Regions from separate parts of the uncultured Cellulomonas sp. genome, predicted to be linked through region 2. Evidence: predicted binding sites of a transcription regulator. Region 2 holds the regulator's gene; the other holds the start of a gene.
What was found. The regulator Rex, encoded in region 2, represses fermentation and respiration genes when NADH is low (regulators of the CRP and FNR family bind a similar motif). The targets are predictions, from matches to a motif close to CTTGTGAANNNNTTCACAAG.
Positions count from the first base shown of each region.

Region 1: a site for Rex is predicted at 4,254-4,273, ahead of RYN42_RS15935 (geranylgeranyl reductase family protein). Genes of this name have one in related genera too.

Region 1 covers NZ_CAURTV010000087.1:5,567-12,505, reverse strand. The annotation lists gene RYN42_RS15970 (isochorismate synthase) at 1-91, opposite strand, end outside; gene RYN42_RS15965 (demethylmenaquinone methyltransferase) at 164-859, shown strand; gene RYN42_RS15960 (alternate-type signal peptide domain-containing protein) at 1,064-1,660, shown strand; gene RYN42_RS15955 (hypothetical protein) at 1,674-2,132, shown strand; gene RYN42_RS15950 (hypothetical protein) at 2,171-2,680, shown strand; gene RYN42_RS15945 (signal peptidase I) at 2,680-3,402, shown strand; gene RYN42_RS15940 (hypothetical protein) at 3,399-4,049, shown strand; gene RYN42_RS15935 (geranylgeranyl reductase family protein) at 4,288-5,550, shown strand; gene RYN42_RS15930 (NADH-quinone oxidoreductase subunit A) at 5,585-5,947, shown strand; gene RYN42_RS15925 (NADH-quinone oxidoreductase subunit B family protein) at 5,972-6,523, shown strand; gene RYN42_RS15920 (NADH-quinone oxidoreductase subunit C) at 6,520-6,939, shown strand, end outside.
Region 2 covers NZ_CAURTV010000035.1:6,549-16,107, reverse strand. The annotation lists gene RYN42_RS10445 (sugar ABC transporter permease) at 1-861, opposite strand, end outside; gene RYN42_RS10440 (sugar ABC transporter substrate-binding protein) at 933-2,288, opposite strand; gene RYN42_RS10435 (alpha-N-arabinofuranosidase) at 2,612-4,120, shown strand; gene RYN42_RS10430 (arabinan endo-1,5-alpha-L-arabinosidase) at 4,125-5,147, shown strand; gene RYN42_RS10425 (GNAT family N-acetyltransferase) at 5,144-5,683, opposite strand; gene RYN42_RS10420 (HAD-IB family hydrolase) at 5,689-6,528, opposite strand; gene RYN42_RS10415 (glutaredoxin family protein) at 6,636-6,914, shown strand; gene RYN42_RS10410 (redox-sensing transcriptional repressor Rex) at 6,928-7,668, shown strand; gene RYN42_RS10405 (YceI family protein) at 7,725-8,279, opposite strand; gene RYN42_RS10400 (MarR family transcriptional regulator) at 8,404-8,901, shown strand; gene RYN42_RS10395 (histidine phosphatase family protein) at 8,950-9,559, shown strand, end outside.

The DNA.
Region 1 (6,939 bases), on a different contig from region 2:
TGCCGAGTGCGCCCAGGTCGTCGAGGGGGACCGTGCGGACGACCAGCGGCTGGGGGACGGCGTCCGCGGGGGCGGAGGTCTGCGTGCTCATCGCCTCCAGCGTATGCCTCGCCGGCCGGTCGGCCCTGTCGTAGGGACCCGTCGGACCTGCGACGATGGACACATGTCCCGCGCCTCCCTCGACAAGGACCCTCTGGACGTCGCCGCCATGTTCGACGCGGTGGCCCACCGGTACGACCGGACCAACGACGTCATCTCGCTCGGGCAGGACCGTGCCTGGCGCAGGGCGACCCTCAAGGCCGTCGGTGCCCTGCCCGGCGAGACCGTGCTCGACCTGGCCGCCGGCACGGGCACGTCGTCCGAGCCGATGGCCGACGCCGGTGTGCGCGTCGTGGCGTGCGACCTGTCCGTCGGGATGCTCGAGGTGGGCAAGCGCCGCCGCCCGGACCTGGCCTTCGTGGCCGGCGACGCGCTGCACCTGCCGTTCGCCGACGAGTCGTTCGACGCCGTGACCATGTCGTTCGGCCTGCGCAACGTCAAGGACGTGCCGGCCGCGCTCGGTGAGCTCCTGCGCGTGACGCGGCCCGGCGGCCGACTGGTGGTCTGCGAGTTCTCGCGGCCCACGTTCACGCCCTTCCGCGTGGTCTACCAGAACTACCTCATGCGGGCGCTGCCGCCCGTCGCCCGCGCCGTCTCCAAGGAGCCGGAGGCGTACGTGTACCTGGCGGAGTCGATCCGTGAGTGGCCGGACCAGGACGCGCTGGGCCGGCTGGTCAAGCGCGCCGGCTGGTCCCAGGTGGCCTACCGGAACCTCTCGGGCGGGATCGTCGCGCTGCACCGCGCCACCCGTTCGGCCTAGCCGGACTGCGGGCATCACAGTGGGAGCGGTCCCACGCGAATTGCCCGGTTCGTCGTCACCGCTCCCGATGCGTCCAAGGTGGAAGCCCCCGTGTGACACGCGTTAGGGGGTGATGACCTGCGGAAACACTTATGGACGCGCGTCCAGGTCTCGAAGATCGCCGTGCCGGTGGTGCAGCCGGCATCGGCTACGGAAGGCACGGACATGCGCAAGACGACGAAGGGCGCCATCGCGGTAGGCGTCGGAGTGGCACTGCTGCTGGGCGGCGCGGGCACGATGGCAGCCTGGCGCGTCAGCGCCGGCGTGGGCGCGGGGACGAGCGTGACGTCCGGCAAGCTCGCGGTCGTCGCCAAGGCCGACGCCACGGGCGCCCCGGTGTGGTCCTGGACCAACCCCGCGACGACGCCGGCCTACAGCCCGACGACCACGCGAATCGTCCCGGGCGACTCGGTCACCCGCACCCAGGTGTTCACGGTCACCGCGCGTGGCGACCACCTCACGTTCACCGGCGCCCTCGACGTCGCTCCGGCCGTGACCGGCGACCCCACCCTCGTGGCCAAGCTCGCCGCGGGCACCACGACGACGATCACCGTCGTCGGCACGCCCACCGGCGTGACGGGCAGCGGCACGAGCACGATCTCCGTCGCCTCCGGCTCGGCCGCCACGGCCGACCTGGTGTTCGACGTGCGGGTCACCTCGACGGTCGCCTGGCCCATCGGGACCGCCGGCTCGGACGCCGCCGACACGATGAACCAGACCGTCAACCTCGCGGCAGCGAACCTGCTGCTCACCCAGGTCTGACCTGCCTCCACCGATGCGTGCCCGCCTGATCGTCGTCGTGGCCGTGGTGCTCCTCTTCCTGGGGAGCACCACGGCCTACGCCGCATGGTCGCGGGGCGCGGTGGTCGGGGCGGGGGCGGCGGTGCGGTCGGGCTCGTTCGCCGTCACCGCGACGTGGCCCACCCCGCTGAACCTGGCCGCGGTCCAGCCGGGTGCCAAGAAGACCGGCGTCCTGGAGGTCACACGCACCGGGCACGGGCGGTGGGTCTACTCGATCGGCGTGCCGACCGGCGTCGGCGGGACCGTCCGGGTGTTCCCCACGTCCTCCTGCCTGGGCATGGCCCTGACGCTGCCCTGGTCGCAGACCACGGTCCAGGCGGGCACGGCGGCGGCGCAGCACTGCGTCGAGTTCACGGCGGCCACGGCTCTGACGAGCGGCCAGCCGCTCACCGTGTCGGTGCCGGTGACCGGCGAGAGCCGGTCGACCAGCTGAGCACTGTCCCGACGGGTACGACGAGGAAGGAGTGACCGATGACCGGCTCTCGCCGTGCACGCCCGCGCACCCTCGTCGTCGTCGTCACCGCCCTCGCGCTCCTGCTCCTCGGGTCCGGCTCCGCCTGGGCGTACTGGTCGGCCACGACGACGGCCACCGCCGCGGGGGCGGCGCCCGTCCTGGCAGCTCCCGGCGGCATCGGCGCCACGTGCTCGCCGGGCATCAACTTCCAGCCCGACCCGGTGGTCGTCCGGTGGAACGCGGTGCCGGTGCCCGTCGGTGCGACGTCCGTGCGCTACCGGGTGCAGTTCCTCAACGACGCCGGCACCTCGAACTGGTTCCCGTCCGCGACCACGGAGACGACGGCGCTGTCCTACAGCGTCAACTCCACCCAGCTCGGCTCCAGCGTCGCGGACCGCACGCGCGAGCAGACCATCACGGTCCAGGCCATCGCCGTGTACCCCACGGGGACCCTCCTGTCCCCGGCCTCGACGGCGGAGTCCGCGCACGGCGAGAGCATCCTCGGCGTCGTCGACATGCACTGCTGATGGACGCCCCCACGCCGCCGGAGCCACGCGGACCCCGCCCCCTCGAGCTCGTCGGGTCGGCCGTCTCGTCGTTCGCGCTGGTCGCGCTCGTCCTGGTCGCGCTCGCGATGATCGTGGTGCCGCTGGCCATCGGTGCGACGCCGTTCACCGTGCTGACGGGCAGCATGGAGCCGTCGATGCCCCCGGGCGCCCTCGTCGTCACGCGGCCCGCGGACCCGGACACCATCGACGTCGGCGACGTCGTGACCTACCAGCTGCGCTCGAACGAGCCCGAGGTCGTCACGCACCGCGTCGTCGGGGTCGGGTTCGGCTCCGCGGGCGAGCGCGTGTTCGTCACGCGCGGTGATGCCAACGACGTCGACGACGAGCCGGTGCGCGCCGTGCAGATCCGCGGCGTCGTCGCGTACCACGTGCCGTACCTCGGCTACCTGAACACCTGGGTCGGGATGAACCGGCCGGGCTGGCTGCTCAAGGCGGTCGCCGCCGCACTGATCGGCTACGGCCTCCTGCTCGTCGGCTCCGGGGTGCGCGACCGGCTCCGGCGACGCCGACCCGAGGAGGCCGTCGCGGACGACGTCACCGCAGCCGAGCCGGGGGTGACCAGCGACCCGGTCGAGCCCGACGTGCCCGCCAGCCGGGTCGCTCCGGGAGCCGTCCTGGCCGCGGTCCTGGTCACCGGGCTCGTCGTCGGGATCTTCGTGCTGAGCAGGCGGTCGCCGTGAGGCGCAGGCGGCTCGGCGCGCTGCTGGCCGTGGGCGTGCTCGCCGGGCTGTCGACGGTGGTGCCCGCCGGCGCGGCGCACGCCGCGGAGACGCTCGAGCTCTCGGTGGACGGCGTCACCTGGTCGGCGTCGCTCCCGGAGAAGCTGTTCACGACTCCCGCCGTGCTCGTCCCCGGCGACGTGCTCACGTCCGTGCTGTGGGTCCGCAACAGCTCGGGCGACCCGGCACGGGTGGAGCTCGAGGTGGCGGACGACCTCGGCGCACGACCCGGCACGTTCGCGGGCGACCTCTCCCTCACCATCGACGGCACGCCGTCGGCGGGCGGCAGCACCTGGCGCGGTCCGGACCTGGCGCCGGGGTCGATCGCGCGGGTCGCTCTCGCGCTGACGTTCGCGGCGTCCTCAGGGTCGACGAGCCAGTCCGGCGTCGCCACCGTGCTCGACTCGGTCTCCCTGGTGCAGTCGGCCGTGGGTCGTGCACCCGGGACCCCGGCAGCGCGTCCCGGCGCCGCGCCGACGACGACCGCAGGCGGGCTGGCGCACACCGGTGCGGACGTCGGCCACGGGCTCGTCGCGGCAGTCGGCGCCCTCGCGGCCGGGCTCCTGCTCCTGGCCGCTCGGCGACGCTCGCGCCGCGACCCCGACTGAGCCCGTCCGGTCGCTGCGTCGTCGACTGTCCGTGCAGGCAGCGCGGGTGAACAATGGCGGCGTCCGCCTCGACGCGCCGGCCCTCTTCGCCGGTTCCACCGGACCGTCCCGGCGCGTGCCGGACGTCCTGCACGCCCCCTGCGACGAGGTAAGGAAAGCCTTCGCAGACAGTGCCTGAGGCGCTGGTTACACTCGCCGGAGCAGTACGTGAACGTCGTCACAAGTGGGGTAACGAGTGGTGGATGCAGCGCACGATGACGCGGACGTCGTCGTCGTCGGCGCGGGCCCAGCAGGGTCCGCCGCCGCGTTCCACTGTGCCTCCGCGGGCCTCGACGTCCTCCTCCTGGAGAAGTCCGAGTTCCCGCGCGACAAGGTGTGCGGCGACGGCCTGACCCCGCGCGCGGTCGCCGAGCTGGTGCGCATGGGCCTGCCCGTGCGCGAGCAGGACGGCTGGATCCGCAACGTCGGCCTGCGCGTGATCGGCGGCGGTCACCGCCTCGAGCTCGAGTGGCCGGAGCTGTCCAGCTACCCCTCGTACGGCCTGGCCAAGTCCCGGCTGTCCCTCGACCACACCCTGGCGGACCACGCCCGGACCGCCGGCGCCAAGCTGCAGGAGCGCACCACCGTCACGGGGTCGGTGCGCGACGAGCGCTCGGGCCGCGTGGTGGGCGTGCAGGCGAAGGTGGACGGCGAGACCGTCACGTACCGCGCGCCGGTCGTCATCGCCGCCGACGGCGTGTCCGCCCGGCTGGCCACGGGGATGGGCCTCGAGAAGCGCATGAACCGCCCCATGGGCGTCGCGGTCCGCACGTACTTCCAGACGCCGCGGCACGACGACCCGTGGATGGAGAGCCACCTCGAGCTCCGCGACGACGACGGCAACCTCATGCCCGGCTACGGCTGGATCTTCTCCCTCGGGGACGGGACCGCGAACGTGGGGCTCGGCTCGGTGGCCTCCACGGCGGCGCCCACCAAGGTCGACTACAAGAAGCTGTTCGCCACCTGGATGCGGCACGTGCCCGCCGAGTGGGAGTTCACGCCCGACAACCAGGTGGGCCCGGTCAAGGGTGCGGCGCTGCCGATGGGGTTCAACCGCGGCCCGCTGTACGGGAACGGCCTCATGCTGGCGGGCGACTCCGCGGGGATGATCAGCCCGTTCAACGGCGAGGGGATCGCGTACGGGCTGCAGGCGGGCCGCGTGGCCGCGGACGCCATCGCGCAGGGCCTGGCGCGGGGCACCGCCGCCGGGCGCGAGCGGGCCTTCGCCACCTACCAGAGCCGCATGAAGGACGACCTGGGCGGCTACTACACGCTCGGCCGCGTCTTCGTCCGCCTGATCGAGCACCCGGAGGTCATGCGGGTGTGCACGCGCTACGGTCTGCCGCGACCGCTCCTGATGAAGTTCGTGCTCAAGCTCCTGTCCGACTGCTACGAGCCGAAGGGCGGTGACCTGGTGGACCGGGTGATCGCCGGGCTCGCGCGGATCGCCCCGGCCGCATGAGGCCCCCGACCACAACGAAGTGGAGTGACGCGCGATGAACAACCCGTACGTCCCGCTGCTCTTCCTCATGGGCATCGCCGCCGTGCTCGCCCTCGGTGGCGTCGGCGCGAGCGTGATCCTCGGACCGCAGCGGTACAACCGCGCCAAGCTCGAGGCGTACGAGTGCGGCATCGAGCCCACCCCGCACGCCATCGGCGGCGGCCGCTTCCCGATCAAGTACTACCTCGTCGCGATGACGTTCATCGTCTTCGACATCGAGGTGGTGTTCCTCTACCCGTGGGCGGTGAGCTTCGCGGACCTGGCCCTGTTCGGCCTGGTCGCGATGATCGGCTTCCTCGTGCTCATCACGGTCCCGTTCGTCTACGAGTGGAAGCGCGGCGGGTTCGAGTGGGACTGAGCGCCATGTCGAAGGAGTGTTGAGATGGGCATCGAAGAAGCACCCTCGGGGTTCCTGCTCACGACGGTCGAGGACCTGGTCGGGTACTTCCGCAAGGGCTCGCTCTGGCCGGTCACGTTCGGCCTGGCCTGCTGCGCCATCGAGATGATGGCCGCAGGCGCGCCCCGCTACGACCTCTCGCGGTTCGGCATGGAGGTGTTCCGCGCGTCGCCGCGCCAGGCGGACCTCATGATCGTCGCCGGACGCGTCAGCCAGAAGATGGCCCCGGTGGTGCGTCAGGTCTACGACCAGATGTCCGAGCCCAAGTGGGTGCTCTCGATGGGCGTCTGCGCCAGCTCCGGCGGCATGTTCAACAACTACGCCATCGTGCAGGGCGTGGACCACATCGTCCCGGTCGACATCTACCTGCCCGGCTGCCCGCCGCGCCCCGAGATGCTCATCAACGCGATCCTCGCGCTGCACGACCAGATCCAGAACGAGCCGCTCGGCGCCAACCGCAAGGAGGCGGCGGCGGCCGCCGAGGCCGCGGCGATGGCCGCGACGCCGACGTCGCACATGACGGGGCTGCTGCGGTGAGCGACGAGAAGACCGACGCGGCCGAGGCCGTCAAGCCCGGCGAGGCGACCACCGGGGCGCAGGCCACCAGCGAGGCCGCGCTCGAGGCGGGCGGGCAGAACATCCCCGCCGACGGGCGTCCGCTGATCGACGTCGTCGACGTGCGGCGCGGCATGTTCGGCGCCGCGGGCACGGGTGACACCTCCGGCTTCGGCGGGCTGGTCACCGCGATCGCGCTGCCCGGACCGAGCGAGCGGCCCTACGGCGGCTGGTTCGACGAGGTCGTCGACCTCCTCGCCGAGGTGCTCGACGAGTCCGGCACCACGTTCACCGCGGCGGTCGAGTCCGTCGTCGTCGACCGCGAGGAGCTCACGCTGCACGTCGCGCGCGAGCACCTGGTCGAGGTGGCGCGGGCGCTGCGGGACGACCAGGACCTG
Region 2 (9,559 bases):
GGCGTACCCCATCTGCTGATACTTGAACGCCTTGCGGACGATGTACCAGACGACGGAGGCGGAGCTGAACTCCGGGCCGCCGGCGGGGGTCATGATGTTGATCTCCGTGAAGATCTGGGACCCGGCGATGATGTTGGTGACCACCAGGAAGAACGTCACCGGTCGCACCATGGGCAGCGTGATGTTCCGGAAGCGCTGGAACGCGTTCGCACCGTCGAGCGCCGCGGCCTCGTGCAGGGACGCCGGCACCCCCTGGATCGCGGCCAGGTACAGGAGCATCGAGTACCCGAGGCCCTTCCAGATGGCCATGATGATGATCGCGGGCTTGACGTAGGCCGTGTCCTGCAGCCAGTCCGGGCCGTCGACTCCCACCCAGGCGAGCACCTGGTTGATGAGGCCGAAGTCGCCGTTGTAGGCGAACTGCCAGACGATCGCGATCGCGGCCAGCGAGGAGATGACCGGCACGTAGTAGATGGTGCGGAAGGCCGTGCGGCCGGGGATCCGGCGGTTCAGCGCCAGCGCGAGCAGCAGCGACAGCGCGAGCCCGATCGGGATCCCGATCATGTAGAAGAACGTGTTGAACAGCGAGATGCGGAAGTACTCGTCGCCGAACAGGGTCACGTAGTTGTCGAGCCCGACGAACGTCATCGGGCCCAGACCGTTCCAGCTGGTCAGCGACGCGTACACAGCGAAGCCGATCGGGTACAGCGTGAAGAGCAGGAACCCGAGGATCGGGGCCGCGACGAACGCCAGGGCCCAGCGGTGCTCCGTGCGGTGCAGGCGGCGGTTGGCCTGCCTGGCCTGCTTCGCCCGCTGCTCGGGCGTGAGGCCGGCAGAGGTCGATTCGACGGTGGCGGTCATCGTGAAGCCTTTCCAGGGGTCCCCGCCGCCCGGGGGCGTGCCCGGGCGGCGGGGACGGGAGGGAGGTGGTGCTACTTGCCTGCCGCTGCCTGCTCGGCGTTGGCGTTGGCCTCGTCGAGGAGCTGCTGCATCTTGGGCTGCTCCTCCGCCAGGTAGTCGGCGGCCGTCTTCTCGCCGTCGAGCACGGGCTGGATGTTGGTCCAGAGCTCGTCGTACCACTCGGCGCCGTACGTGAAGGCCGCCGGCATGGCCCGGCCGTAGTCCTGCACGATGTCCAGGAACTCCTGGCGGTTGGCGGGCTCGGCGGCCGTGTCGGCCGCCCAGGTGTCGGCCACGTCGATGAGGTTCGGGATCTGCACCCCGGCGTCGACGAGCGTCTGCTGCGCGGTCGGGTCGGCCGACAGGTAGGTCACCAGCTTGACGGCGTCGTCGGGCAGCTTTGTCGTGTTGGAGACGCCGATGCCCAGCGACCCGATCCAGGTGGCGGACTCACCGGTCTCGCCGGCGGGCCAGGGGATCAGCTCGTACTCGAAGTCGAGCTTGTTGTACGTGCTGACGTCCCACGGGCCGACCGGGAAGAAGCCGATCTCGCCGGCCATCCAGCGCTGGTAGGTGTCCAGCGTGGCGGCGTCGGAGGCCGAGGGGGTGACCTTGTCCACGTTGGTCAGGTCCGCGAACCGCTGGAGCGCCTCGGCGAACTCGGGGGTGTCGACGGTGACCTCGGTGCGGTCCGCGTTGGTCCAGTCGCCGCCGTTGCTCCACACCAGCGACTGCAGGTTCCACTGGACGTTGAGCCCGGTGCCCCACTGGTCGACGGCGCCGTCGCCGTCGGTGTCGACGGTCAGCTGCTTGCTGATGTCCACGAACTGGTCCCACGTGAGCGGGACGTCCTTGTCGGGCAGCGCGATGCCGGCCGCCTCGAGCATGGTCTTGTTGTAGCCGAAGGAGAACGGGCCGACGTCCTTGGGCAGCCCGTAGAGCTTGCCGTCGGGCGTGCCCTGCAGCGTGCCGTCGAACCGGTAGGAGTCGACGCCGTAGGGCCAGAGGTTGTCCAGGTCGATGCCGCTGGCGTCCACCTGCTCGGTGATGTCCATGAGGACGCCCGAGCTGACGTAGGACTGCAGCGTGGCCTGCTCGATGTAGAACACGTCGGGCACGTTGTTGCCGGCGACGGCCGCCTGGAGCTTGGTGGCGTACTGGTCGGCGTCGGTCACGATCATCTTGACCTTGACGCCGGTGTCCGCGGTGTACTTCTTGATGGCGGCCTCGTAGGCCGTCTTCTCGTCCGCGCCGCCGCGGAACATGAACGTGATCTGCTTGTCGCCGCCGCTCGCGCCGTCGCTGTCGCCGTCGCTGCACGCGGTGAGCGTGAGCGAGCCGGCGACCGCGGCGCACATGGCGCCTGCGATGAGCCTGTTCCTCTTCATCGTCCTGCCTCCCATATCCCGTGGATGTGCGAGGTCATCTGACGTCGGGACCACGTCCACGTGGTCCGTCCGGGTCGTCGTTGACCTCATTCCGTTCGACCGACGTCGCATCTACAACGTTGATCTACAACGATGTAGAACATGACACGAGAAGCGCCGCCCGGTCAAGCCACGAGTTGATAACGGCCGGTTGACGCGATTCGACGCGCCGTGCATGATGCGTCTACAACGATGTAGAAACGCCGGACGGGCCCAGTGCAGGCGCCCGCCCCGCGGCCCGGCCGAGCGCTGCTGCCGGCCCGACGACCGAACCAGGAGACGCCATGATCCCCGTCCGACTCACCCTCGACCCCGCGTTCCGGGTCGGTCCCGTGCGCCGGCGCACGTTCGGCTCGTTCGTCGAGCACCTGGGCCGCTGCGTCTACACCGGCATCCACGACCCCGCGCACCCGACGGCCGACGCCGACGGGTTCCGCAAGGACGTCATCGAGCTCACCCGCGAGCTGGGCGTGAGCACCGTGCGCTACCCCGGCGGCAACTTCGTCTCGGGGTACCGGTGGGAGGACGGCGTCGGACCCCTGGACCAGCGCCCTGCCCGGCTGGACCTCGCGTGGCACTCCACCGACCCGAACACGGTCGGCGTCGACGAGTTCATGCGCTGGGCGACGCTCGCCGAGGTCGAGCCGATGATGGCCGTGAACCTGGGCACCCGCGGGGTCCAGGAGGCGCTCGACCTGCTCGAGTACTGCAACGTCCGCGGCGGCACCAAGCTCTCCGACCAGCGCCGGGCCAACGGCGCGCAGGACCCGTACGACGTGCGCATGTGGTGCCTGGGCAACGAGATGGACGGCCCGTGGCAGATCGGCCACAAGACGGCCTACGAGTACGGGCGCCTGGCCGCCGAGACCGGCCGCGCGATGCGCATGGTCGACCCGGACCTCGAGCTCGTCGCGTGCGGCTCGTCCGGCGTCGCCATCCCCACGTTCGGCGAGTGGGAGCGGATCGTGCTCACCGAGGCCTACGAGCAGGTGGACCTCATCTCCGCCCACGCGTACTACTGGGAGGAGGACGGCGACCTCGGCTCGTTCCTGGCGTCGGCCGTGGACATGGACCACTTCGTGGAGTCCGTGAGCGCGACCGCGGATGCCGTGCGCGCCCACAAGAAGCTGGACAAGCGGATCCACATCTCGTTCGACGAGTGGAACGTCTGGTACCAGCACCGCGCCGAGTCGAAGCCGCCGACCGGGCACGACTGGCCCGTGGCTCCCGTGCTGCTCGAGGACAAGTACAACGTGGCCGACGCCGTCGTCGTCGGGAACCTGCTCATCTCCCTGCTGCGGCACACCGACCGCGTGCACTCGGCCTCGCTGGCACAGCTGGTCAACGTGATCGCGCCGATCATGACCGAGCCCGGCGGCCGGTCCTGGAAGCAGACGATCTTCCACCCGTTCGCGCAGGCCTCCCGGTACGCGGTGGGTGACGTGCTCCAGGTGGCCGTCGAGGCGCCGACGTACGAGACGGCCAAGTACGGCGACGCGGCCCTGGTCGACGCCGTCGCCACGCGGGACCCCGAGACCGGCGCGGTGGCCCTGTTCGCGGTCAACCGCTCGCTCACCGAGACCGTCACGCTCGAGGTCGACGCCCGCGCTCTGCCGGGCCTGCGGGTCGTCGAGGCGAGCACCCTCTCCAACCCCGACCACACGTGGTCCGCCACGGCCGACGACGACACCTCCGTGGCTCCGCGGGCCAACCCGACCGCCGCGGTGCGGGACGGGCGGCTCACGATCGAGGTGCCGCCGGTGTCCTGGAACGTCGTCCGACTGGGGGCCTGACACCGTGCGCCGGACCGTGGTCGCCCTGGTCACCGTCGCGCTGGTCGGCGGGGCCGGTGCGGCCGCGGTCTGGGCGCGGCCGGACGCACCCGCCGCGACGGCGCTGTCCCTGAGCGGGGACCTCCGCACGCACGACCCGGCGCTCGTCGCGGGCGCCGAGGGGGAGCCCTGGTACGTGTTCTCCACCGGCGACGTCCGCGAGGGCCTGGGCGCGCCGCAGATCCGCCGGTCCACCGACGAGGGCCGCACGTGGGAGCTCGTCGGCACGGTGTGGGACGCGTCCACCCGGCCGGAGTGGGCCTACGAGGCGGTGCCGGGCGTGTCCAACTTCTGGGCGCCCGAGGTCATCGAGCACGACGGCACGTTCTACCTGTACTACTCGGCGTCCACGTTCGGCTCGAACGCCTCGGCGATCGGGCTGACCACGAACACGACGCTCGACCCGGACGACCCCGACTACGCCTGGGTGGACCAGGGCGAGGTGCTGCGGTCGGTGCCGGGGGAGACGGACTACAACGCGATCGACCCCGGCGTGGTCGAGGACGCCGGCGGGACGCCGTGGATGGCGTTCGGCTCGTTCTGGGGCGGGATCCAGCTGGTCGAGCTGTCGTGGCCGTCCGGCAAGCCCGCCTCCGGAGCGGAGCCGGTGACGATCGCCAGCCGCACCTCGCCGCCCAACGCGATCGAGGCGCCCTACCTGGTGCGGCACGACGACTGGTACTACCTGTTCGTCTCGCGGGACTCCTGCTGCCAGGGCACCGACTCCACGTACAACATGGCGGTCGGGCGCTCGGCGGAGGTCACCGGGCCGTACGTCGACCGCTCCGGCACCGAGATGACCCTCGACGGCGGCGAGCAGCTGCTCACGACGATCGGCGACATGGTCGGCCCCGGTGGGCAGTCGGTCTCCCGCGGGTACCTCGCGTTCCACTACTACGACGCGGCCGCCGGGGGCGACTTCCGGCTCGAGATCCGGGAGCTCGACTGGGACGACGAGGGCTGGCCGGTCGCGACGACCGCTCCCTAGAGGGGGCGCTCCAGCACGTAGTCGTCCTCGACCCGTCCGCCGACCGTGAAGTGCTTGGTGCCGACGATGGCGAAGCCCGACCGCACGTAGAACGCCTGCGCGCGCGCGTTCTGCTGGTTGACGCCGAGCCACATCCCCTGCGCGCCGCGCTCCCGCGCGGCCTCCAGCGAGGCGGTCATCAGGGCGTGCGCGACGCCGGCACCGTGGTGGTCGGGGTGCACGTAGCACTTGGACAGCTCGATGGTCGGCCGCAGGTGCAGTGCCGCCTGGACGTCGTCGTCGGTGGGCTCACCGGCGACGAGCATGGTGTACCCGACCAGGTCGCTCGGCTCCCCGGCGTCACCCGCGACCAGCACCACCCGGTCGGGGTCGGCCAGGTACTCCTCGAACCGTTCCACGGAGAGCACCGACCCGATGAACGCCCGCTGGTCCTCGGCGGTGGACCCGGGCGGGCAGGCCAGGGGGAACGTCAGCGCGGCCAGCTCCGCCAGCTGTGCCAGGTCCGCCCGGACGGCGGTCCGGACCGTCGACGCCAGGGTGTTCACAGGAGGTCCTCTCCGTCGTGGGTGCCGCGCCAGGAGCGCACCGCCGCACGCGTGACCAGCCCGCCGGCCCACGCGAGGCCCGCCAGGCTGGCCACCGTGGTGCCGCGGCGCGCGTTGCGGCGACGGTTGCGGAACTCGCGCACCGGCCAGCCCACCTCCGCGGCGTAACGGCGCAGGCGCCGGTCGGGGTTGATGGCGCAGGGGAAGCCGACCTCCGACAGGATGGCGACGTCGTTGGTCGAGTCGCCGTAGGCGTACGACGCCGACAGGTCGATGCCCTCGCGCTCGGCCAGCGCGCGGACCGCGTCGGCCTTGGCCTGGCCGTGCAGCATGTCGCCGACCAGGCGACCCGTGTAGAACCCGTCCTTGTGCTCGGCGATCGTGCCGAGCGCCCCCGTGGCGCCGAGGCGCCGCGCGATCAGGGAACCGATCTCCACGGGCGTCGCCGTCACCAGCCACACGGAGTGGCCGGCCGCGATGTGCTGGTCGAGCAGCCGCTGCGTGCCGGGGTAGATGCGCAGGCAGAGCACCTCGTCGTAGATGTCCTCCGCGATCGCGGTCACCTCCGCCACGGAGTGCCCCGTCATGATCGACAGCGCGCGGCTGCGGACCTCGTCGATCTGGTCCTTGTTCTCGCCGAACGTGAGGTACCGGAACTGGTGCAGGCTGAACTCGACCAGGTCCCGCTTGCGGAAGAACCCCCGCCGGTACAGGCCCACCGCCAGGTGGAACGCACTGGCCCCGCGGATGATCGTGTTGTCGACGTCGAAGAACGCGCCGGTGCCCGGACCGTCCGGACCGGCCCCGGGGTCCCGCAGCACGGGAGCGGGGGCGATGGGGTTGCCGGACGCCTGACGCACCCGGTCACTGTAACGACGCTCGCGGGCAGCAGCGGTCCGCGAGCGCGTGCCACCCGGTGTCCGCTCGGTGAGAGCCTGGTGTCATGACGACGAACACCCGGGTGGTCCTCTTCGGCAGGGACGGCTGCCACCTGTGCGACGAGGCGCGCGAGGTGGTGCGCGCGGTGTGCGCCGAGACGGGCGCCGACTGGTCGGAGGTGGACATCGACACGGGCTCCGTCCCTGGCACAGACCTGGTCGACGAGCTCGGGGAGCTGGTCCCGGTGGTCGAGGTGGACGGTGTCCGGCAGGGGTACTGGCGGATCGATGCCGCGCGTCTGCGCCGAGCTCTTACCCCCGCCGGTCCTCGACCCCTAGCCTGACCTGCGGGGCCCGGTGACCGGGTCCGACGGTGTCTCGGGGGTCGAGGTGGACGCGCAGCGGGCGGGATCCCGGACGCACGGCAGGGCGGTGGAGCCCGGTGCGACCGGTCGCTCCCGGACGCGCGACGTGCCGCTGGCCACGGTGGCGCGGCTGCCCGGCTACCTGCAGGCGCTGCACGCCCTGACCGCGGACGCCGTGGTCACCACGTCGTCCGAGGAGCTGGCCGCCGGTGCGGGGGTGAGCCCGGCGCAGCTGCGCAAGGACCTGTCCTACCTCGGCTCGTACGGTCGGCGGGGCGTCGGCTACGACGTCGTGCACCTCTCCGAGCAGATCGCCGTGGTGCTGGGACTGACCACGCAGCGGCGCGTCGTCATCGTCGGCATCGGCAACCTCGGGCACGCGCTGGCCAGCTACTCGGTGTTCGCGGAGCGCGGGTTCGCGGTGGTCGGCCTCCTCGACGCGGACCCCGCCGTGGTGGGGACCGCCGTGGGCGGCCTGGTGGTGCAGCCTGCGGAGTCGCTCGCGCAGGTGGTGGCCGCGACCGACGCCACCATGGGCATCATCGCGACACCGGCGAGCGCCGCCCAGGACGTCTGCGACGCGCTCGTCGCGGCGGGGGTGGTCGGCATCCTCACCTTCGCGCCCCGCGCCCTGCGCGTGCCCGCGCACGTGGACCTGCGGGCGGTGGACGTCGCCTCGGAGCTGCAGATCCTCGCCTTCCACGACCGCCGACGCGCCGGGACCGGCGCGTGAGCGCACGAACGGCCGGGCCCGTCCTGGACCCGGCCGTTCGTCAGGAGCGTGCTGCGTCAGCCCTTGATGATGGAGACGTCGAGCGCGATGACGACCTTGTCGGAGACCAGGACGCCGCCGGCCTCGAGAGCCGCGTTCCACGTCAGGTCGAAGTCCTTGCGGGAGATCGTCACGGTGGCCTCGAACCCGGCGCGGGTGTTGCCGAACGGGTCCACCGCGGTGCCGTTGAACTCGGTGTCGAGCTCGACGCGCTGCGTGACGCCGTGGATGGTCAGGTCGCCGACGATGACGTAGGTCTTGCCGGCCTCGCGGACCTCGGTGGAGACGAACGTCCACTGGCCGAACTTCTCCACGTCGAAGAAGTCGCCGCTCTTCAGGTGGCCGTCGCGGTTGGCGTCGCCCGTCGTGACGGTGGCGGGGTCCAGCGTCACGGAGACCGACGTGCTCGACAGGTCCTCGCCGACGACGACCGTGCCCTCGGTGACCGCGACGGTGCCGCGGACCTTCGAGATGCCGGCGTGGCGGACGGTGAACGCGGCCTCGGTGTGCGAGGCGTCGACGGTCCAGGTGCCGGTGGTCAGGCCGGTGGGGATGGCGGTCGTGGTGCTCATGCGGGGTGTCCTCCGTGGTTGTGGAACGGCGCGGTTGTTGAACGGTCAACCAAACTGTTAGTTCAAAGTTGTACTACACTACGGCGAAGGGCGCAACCCCTTGCCCAGGAACGGAGGCTCCGCCGTGAGCACGGACACACCCGCCACCTCGCGCACCGTCGAGTGGCTGACTGCCGAGCAGCAGACCCACTGGCGCGCGTTCCGTGGCGGCTCGGCGCGGCTGTTCGCGGCGCTGGAGCACGAGCTGGAGCGCGACACCGGGCTGTCCACGCACGAGTACGAGGTGCTGGTGCGACTGTCCGAGGCGCCCGACCGGACCCTGCGGATGGCGCAGCTGGCCGACAACCTCGCGCACTCCCGCAGCCGGCTGACGCACACCATCCGGCGCATGGAGGAGCAGGGGCTCGTCGAGCGGCTGCCCTGCATCGAGGACGCGCGCGGCGTGAACTGCTCCATGACCGAGAAGGGCTGGCAGGTCCTGGTCGAGGCGGCCCCGAGCCACGTGCAGTCCGTGCGGGACCACCTGGTCGACGTGCTCAGCCCGGAGCAGTTCGCCGCGCTGGGCGCCGCGATGGAGACGGTCCGGCTGCACCTCACGGGTGGCGCGTGTCACGTCGAGTGACGCGGTCCCGTGTCCGCTGCGCACAGGAGTGTTTGCGAGACTGACCCCATGGTCGCGACCACGATCCACCTGATGCGCCACGGCGAGGTCCACAACCCCGAGGGCGTGCTCTACGGGCGGCTGCCCGGCTACCGGCTGTCCGAGCGTGGCCTGGCCATGGCGGACATGGTCGCCGAGCACCTGTCGGGGGCGGCGGGCGGCACGCGGCGCGACGTCGTCGCTGTCATCGCCTCGCCGCTGCAGCGGGCGCAGGAGACGGCCGGCCCGATCGCCGCGGCGTTCGGCGTCGAGATCGGGACCGACGAGCGGATCATCGAGGCCGGCAACCACTTCGAGGGCAAGACCTTCGGCGTCGGGGACGGCTCGCTGCGGCACCCCGAGCACTGGCCGTACCTGCGCAACCCGTTCCGGCCCTCCTGGGGCGAGCCGTACCGCGAGCAGGTCGAGCGCGTGCTGGCCGCCGTGGACACCGCGCGCGACCTCGCCCGCGGCCACGAGGCCGTGCTGGTCAGCCACCAGCTGCCCGTGTGGGTCACGCGGCTGGCGCTCGAGGGCCGGCACCTGTGGCACGACCCCCGGCGCCGGCAGTGCTCGGTCGCGTCCCTGACCACCCTGCGGTACGAGGGCGACATGCTGGTCGGCGTCGGCTACCGCGAGC